DNA from 3 places in the Marinobacter sp. C1S70 genome. Region 1 is predicted to be linked to each of the others. Evidence: predicted binding sites of a transcription regulator. Region 1 holds the regulator's gene; each other region holds the start of a gene.
What was found. Region 1 encodes LexA, which represses DNA repair genes until DNA is damaged. Its sites were predicted from a motif close to CTGTNTNNNNANACAG; they were not measured.

Region 1 (2,229 bases):
GAGAGATAGACGAGCAACACAGCGAGTGGTAATCCGCCTGCCGGAGCCAATCCATTAACATACGCTGACAGCAGATATAGGTTGAATGAATGTCACCTTCGTTTTTTGAAATTGTACAACTCGCCGACGGCGACTACGCGCTTCGCCGGATTGATGACGACGCAGCTCCACTTGTGCGCATCTCATTCTCTGACGAGGCCAGAGAAATGCTGGAAGACCGGGACATGAACGTCGCCAAGGCGATGATTGCCGCTGGCATCGAGGCCGCTGGCAACATCAGCCACGACATTGACTGGGAAGAGGACGAAGGCGAGTTCGCCGACAATCAGCCCCACTACACCTTGCATTGAGCACCCGTTATCTCTGGCGCAACACCACACCGTGGCTATTACCCTTGGCAGATGCCTTTTGCAAGGTTTCCAGCGCTGCACGGCCCAGCTTGTGAGTCCAGAGCACAACGGCATGGCAGGTGCCTGCGCCCAGCGCTCGCTCAGCCAACTCTTGTGCCGGGAATTCTGCCGTTGACCGCAACACAAGAATCTCACTGGCCACAATGCCGTGCATTTTCTGCCACTTGGCCACCAGGGACTGGGGAGGATCAATCCACGCCAGCCAACGTTTCTCCTGGTTGAGTTGTGTGAGCATTGGCAGCAGCAACTGGAAATTCTCCACCTGCTCCTCCGGAAGAATAATCTCGGTAACATTGCCACCGAAGCCAGACGCTGAACGTCGCTCCGAACCGGACGCTGCTGCCCTGGCCGCCGGTGCCCTTTGGCCAGAGGAAACCGCGCCAGCCGCAACAACAGCTGCCGGCTGAAATGCCATGTTCTGAGTGAAGCTCAACTGTTCCATTACTCACCTACCTGCGCCATGCGCTGCCGAATACGGTATTCAGTGAAGATCGGAGCGGCGGATAACGCCTACGCCGAGACCTTCAATAAACAATTCCTGCTCCGCGAGATCGACTTCAATCGGAGCAAACTCCTCATTCTCTGCAATCAGCCAGACCTTGTTGCCTTCCCTGCGGAAACGCTTGACGGTGACCTCCTCTCCGACACGAGCGACAACAATCTGACCGTTATGGACATCCTGGGTACTGTGCACCGCCAGTAAGTCACCATCCAGAATCCCGATGTCTTTCATGCTCATCCCCCGTACCCGCAAAAGGTAATCTGCTGAAGGAGAGAAGAAGCCCGGCTGCAGCGTGCAGTGATCTTCAATATGTTCCTGCGCCAGAATCGGGCTGCCGGCGGCAACCTGCCCGATGACAGGGAGGCCCAGATCCTCTTCGGCCTCCGGCAAGCGAATGCCCCGGCTGGCCCCCGGGACCATCTCTATGGCGCCCTTCCTTGCCAGAGCCCTCAGATGTTCTTCCGCCGCGTTGGCGGAACGGAATCCCAGCTCTGCGGCAATTTCAGCCCTGGTGGGCGGGTAGCCGGTTTCATCCACGTAACGTCGGATAATGTCCAGCACCTGGGATTGTCTTGCGGTCAGTTTCATCAGTCGGGCTCCGGAATTTCGATCCTGTTTTTTTATACAGTGAACTGACTATATACAGTGTTTTATCCAGTGTAAAGCCCTCTACGTTTCGTTTCCTTCCTGTAACGGGCGACCAACAGCCTGTATGTTATGGTGACGCAAACCAGACACAGGGAAGCCACACACAACCATGACCGCACACGACCGCTGCAAGATGCCGGAACAAACGACAAACCGGGACGGCCAGGAACGAAAAGTCGGGGTTGAGATTGAACTGTCCGGCCTGACCTACGAGGCCCTGGTCCAGCATGCCGCCCGATTGCTTGGGGGCGAGCCGGAGCTGACATCCCGTTATGTCACCCGACTGGATACGGACGCCGGAGCATTCACCATTGAGCTGGACTCTGATCCTATCAAAGACCTGGATCTTGCCGACGAGCGGCTCCCGGAATCCATTCGGGAACTCGGCAACCACGCCATGGACGTCATTGATTTTGCCGCCGAGAAGATTGTGCCGTTAGAGATTGTGGGGCCACCGCTCGCAATGTCGGCTCTGGGCATGATCGAAAATCTGGTAGACGAACTGCGAGACCTGGGTGCTGAAGGCAGCCGGGAGGCCATCTATTTTGCGTTCGGGCTTCAACTTAACCCGGAACTGCCCGATCTTGAACCAGAGACCCTGGTACGTTACCTGCAGGCGTTCGCACTGCTGTATGACTGGCTCAAGTCCCGGCATCAGCTGGATATCAG
Region 2 (2,229 bases), on a different contig from region 1:
TGGCCAACCAGAGTCTCGTTGTCATCGGTGTAGGCGATGATGGACGGAGTGGTGCGATCACCCTCTGCGTTTTCAATTACCTTTACCTTGTCGCCATCCATGATGGCCACACAGGAGTTTGTGGTTCCCAGGTCGATACCAATAATCTTGCTCATCGAATCACTCCAAATCTTTCTGAATGCTGTTCCGGAGAAAGCCTACCCCGGCCTTTGCTGTTTAATCGCTATATTGGCGCTCTGCTCGACTTTTCAAGCCTGCTCGTCGATTTTTGGCGCATCTTCTGCCTTGGCCACTACGACCATCGCCGGACGAACCACCCGGCCATTAAGCAGATAACCTTTCTGCACAACCGCAACCACGCTGTTAGGCTCGGCATCCGGCGCCGGCACCATGGACATGGCTTCGTGCTGCTGCGGATCGAACGGCTCACCCACCGGGTTGAGCTGTTCAACGTTGAATTTCTTCAGGCTGTTCTTGAACAGCGTCAGGGTCATTTCCACACCTTCGCGAATGGACGCAACCAGCTCGCCTGCGTTTTCGTGACCCTCGGTGCTTTCGACCGCCTTCTCCAGACTGTCAGCCACCGGCAACAGCTCTTTCACAAACTTCTCGAGCGCAAACTTGTGAGCTTTTTCCACATCAATCTCGGCCCGGCGACGGACATTCTGCATCTCCGCCTGTGCCCGCAAGGCCTGCTCCTGGTACTCCTGCAATTTCTGCTGCAGCACATCCAGCTCGGAGCCCTGCTCCGGTGACTGCTCGGCATCCTGGTTACCTGCAGCCTGCCCTTCCGCCGCAGCTTCTGCTGCCTCGTTGCGTTCTTCTACCTGTTCGTTGCGCTTTTCGTCAGCACTCATGACAACTCCTGATAACGTTTTCACGGCCACGGAGGCCTGCAGAAATAACCACTCCCGCTTGTGCAGAAAGCAGGAAAGAATCGCTTTGCGAACCGATATGGGGCCCGCTTCCCGGGTTTCAACCGTCACCCACGCAATCTTTGATGTTTTCATCATTTCCTGTTTGCAAACCGGAAAAACACTGTATATATTCACAGCAACTGTATGAACGAACAGTGGTCAGAGTTATTACTTGCTCAAGAACGAGCGGAGGTTGCGGCATGCTCACACAACTCACGGTATCGAACTACGCCATTGCAGAAAGGGTTGAACTCCAGTTCAACCGCGGTATGACAGCCCTGACAGGGGAAACCGGCGCCGGCAAGTCGATTGTGCTTGATGCCCTTGGCCTGGCCATGGGAGGCCGGGCCGATGCCGGCGCTGTTCGCCATGGCGCCAAGCGTGCCGACATTACCGCCAGCTTCGATATATCCCGCATCCCCGAAGCCCGGTCCTGGCTGGACAGCCATGAGCTGGACGACAAGGACGATTGCATCCTGCGCCGGACCATCAGCAAGGACGGCCGCTCCAAGGCATTCATTAATGGCCAGCCCTGCCCGCTGTCACAATTGAAAGAACTGGGCGGCCTGCTGATGGATATCCACAGTCAGCACCAGCATCAATCCCTGCTGCGCAAGGAAACCCACCGAAAGCTGCTGGACGAGTTCGCCGGCGCGGAAAGCCTGGCCGACGAAACCCGATCTGCATGGAAAGCCTGGCACCAGACGCGTCAGAAACTACAGCAACGCCAGCACAATGCTGATGAGGCCGAGGCCCGTTTACAGCTGCTGCGCTATCAGGTGGAAGAGCTGGACAGGTTGGCGCTGGGCGAGGACGAACAGACAACCCTGGAAGCCGAACAGGCACAGCTCAGTCAGGCCGACGCCGTACTTCACAGCAGCCACCAGGCCGCCCTGCTATGCACTGAAGATGAGGTTTCGGCCGCAGACCTGGTGCGCCAGGCACTGCACCAACTGGAGCAACTGCCGGTTGATGTCCCGGCACTGACCGACACCATCCAGATGCTGAACGAAGCACAGATTCAGATTTCAGAAGCCGGCGACAACCTGCGCCGCTTCGTAGACGACTACGAAGCCGACCCGGTCCGACTGAACGAAGTGGAAGAACGGCTCAGCGCCATTTATCAGATGGCGCGCAAACACCGGATCACCCCGGAGGAGTTGCCGGAGTTGCATCAACGCCTGAGCCAGGAGCTGGCCGAACTGGATGGCGGTGAAGGCAGCCTGGAACAGCTTCAGGCCGAGCTGGAAAACCTGCGGGCACGGTTTGACGCCCTGGCCACCAAGCTGACAGAAACACGCCGGAATGCCGC
Region 3 (2,229 bases), on a different contig from region 1:
CCGTTTCTTTCTTGACCGGCTTGGGCATCAGCTTGTCACGCACCTTGGCCTCGATTTCATTGGCGATATCCAGGTTCTCTTCCAGGAACTTACAAGCGTTTGCTTTGCCCTGGCCGATCTTGTCGCCGTTATAGGCGTACCAGGCACCGGACTTGTCCACAAAGCCTTCTTTCACGCCCATATCGAGCACTTCCGCCATGTGGTAGATGCCCTTGCCGTACATGATCTGGAACTCCGCCTGCCGGAACGGAGGCGACACCTTGTTCTTGACGACTTTTACGCGGGTTTCGTTGCCCACCACCTCGTCGCCGTCTTTCACCGAACCGATACGGCGAATATCCAGACGCACAGAGGAATAGAATTTCAGGGCGTTACCACCGGTGGTGGTCTCGGGGCTACCGAACATAACACCAATCTTCATACGGATCTGGTTGATGAACACCATCAGGCAATTGGCGTGCTTCACATTACCGGTAAGCTTGCGCAGTGCCTGTGACATCAGGCGAGCCTGAAGACCCACGTGGCTGTCGCCCATCTCGCCTTCGATTTCCGCTTTCGGGGTCAGTGCCGCAACCGAATCGACTATGATCACGTCCACCGCGTTCGAGCGCACGAGCATGTCGGCAATTTCCAGCGCCTGCTCACCGGTATCCGGCTGGGAAACCAGCAGCTCATCAACGTTAACACCCAGCTTTTCCGCATAAACCGGGTCCAGTGCGTGCTCGGCATCCACAAAGGCACAGGTTTTACCCTGTTTTTGCGCTTCCGCGATAACCTGCAGAGTCAGCGTGGTTTTACCGGAGCTCTCCGGGCCGTAAATCTCAACGATCCGGCCGTAAGGAAGACCACCAATGCCCAGAGCAACATCCAGCCCAAGGGAGCCGGTGGATACGGCAGGAATCGCCTCACGGGGCTGGTCGCCCATCTTCATTACAGCACCTTTACCGAACTGGCGTTCGATCTGGCTCAACGCCGCGCCGAGTGCTTTCTTGCGGTTATCTTCCATTCTTGCAAACCCTCGTTACCAGGGCCGCTCAACCTTGTTGGCCAATGCGGCAGAATCCGGAGAAAACCTGAATAGCCATCCAGTGTTTTCCTGTATATTTGAACAGTATTAAAACATATGGCCAGAAGGAGACCAACCCCCGGAAAGGTGAAAATCCTCACAGGGTTTCGACAAATCCGGTAACTCCTTCTAATACATACAAAACCGACTGCCGGCGCACCTGATCCCGATCGCCATCGAAATGCGCTACCCGGGCTTCGGTGTTGTCAGCCCGGCTGCCCCAGGCAAACCAGACCGTACCAACCGGCTTGTCTGCACTACCCCCACCCGGCCCGGCAACACCGCTGACAGCGACAGCGATATCCACGCCTGTGGCACGTATGGCACCTGTCACCATCTGTCGCACCACCGGTTCACTGACCGCCCCGCACTGCTCCAGAGTATCAGCCTGTACGCCAAGGATGGCCTGCTTCGCGGCGTTACTGTAGGTCACCAGACCCGCCATAACATAGGCGGACGAACCCGCCCGGTCAGTCAGCACCTTGGCCACCCAGCCACCGGTGCAGCTTTCAGCGGTAGCGATGGTCATCCGCCTGCGCTCAAGCGCCGCCGCCAGCGCGTCACCAGCCTTGGCCAATTGCCCGTCGGTCACATTCATACGGTTCTCCCGTTTCCTATAATGCCCGTCGCCAGTCTCAGGCTCCGGGAAAACTGTCAACAAATCCGCGATCAATGCGGTCTTTCCACTTCCAGACCCAGGCGCCCGAAAACGTCAAGGGGCCATAACTACCAATCGCCGTGCAGTCTCCCGCCGCCAACAGGTACAACGAAAACCTGCGCGGATAGAAACGCACCAACGGTTTACCCGATATCGCAGCCGCAAGATTGCGGGCCAGTATCGGCCCGGCACGAACCGCGTGTACCCCGGAACGGTCCAGCCGTTGGTCAACCCGGCTACAGGCATCTCCGGCCACAAACACATTGTGGTGAGACGTGCTGCGATGGCTGGCGTCTACCCTGACAAAACCGGCTTCGTCTACGGCCAGGCCGCTGGCTTCCAGAAAGGGCAGAGCCCTGCCACCGGTAGATACCAGAACCGCATCGGCCCGCATTCGTCGCCCACCAGCCAACCGGACCCCATCAACCACCGGTTCGCCATACTCCTCAACAATCTCGACACCGCAGCGCATCAGCGCCCGCCGCACCAGGCGGCGAAAGCGGGG

Region 2: recN (DNA repair protein RecN) is a predicted target of LexA. The motif match lies at 1,058-1,073, and genes of this name have one in related genera.
Region 3: recA (recombinase RecA) is a predicted target of LexA. The motif match lies at 1,097-1,112, and genes of this name have one in related genera.

The regions. Positions count from the first base shown of each region.
Region 1 is NZ_AXBW01000018.1:93,457-95,685, forward strand. Features, by position in the region: gene Q669_RS06235 (DUF6586 family protein) at 1-32, shown strand, start outside; gene Q669_RS06240 (hypothetical protein) at 90-350, shown strand; gene Q669_RS06245 (cell division inhibitor SulA) at 358-852, opposite strand; gene lexA (transcriptional repressor LexA) at 892-1,503, opposite strand; gene Q669_RS06255 (amidoligase family protein) at 1,670-2,229, shown strand, end outside.
Region 2 is NZ_AXBW01000012.1:1,533-3,761, reverse strand. Features, by position in the region: gene dnaK (molecular chaperone DnaK) at 1-155, opposite strand, end outside; gene grpE (nucleotide exchange factor GrpE) at 249-857, opposite strand; gene recN (DNA repair protein RecN) at 1,118-2,229, shown strand, end outside.
Region 3 is NZ_AXBW01000009.1:48,356-50,584, forward strand. Features, by position in the region: gene recA (recombinase RecA) at 1-1,006, opposite strand, end outside; gene Q669_RS01440 (CinA family protein) at 1,164-1,664, opposite strand; gene Q669_RS01445 (FAD-dependent oxidoreductase) at 1,702-2,229, opposite strand, start outside.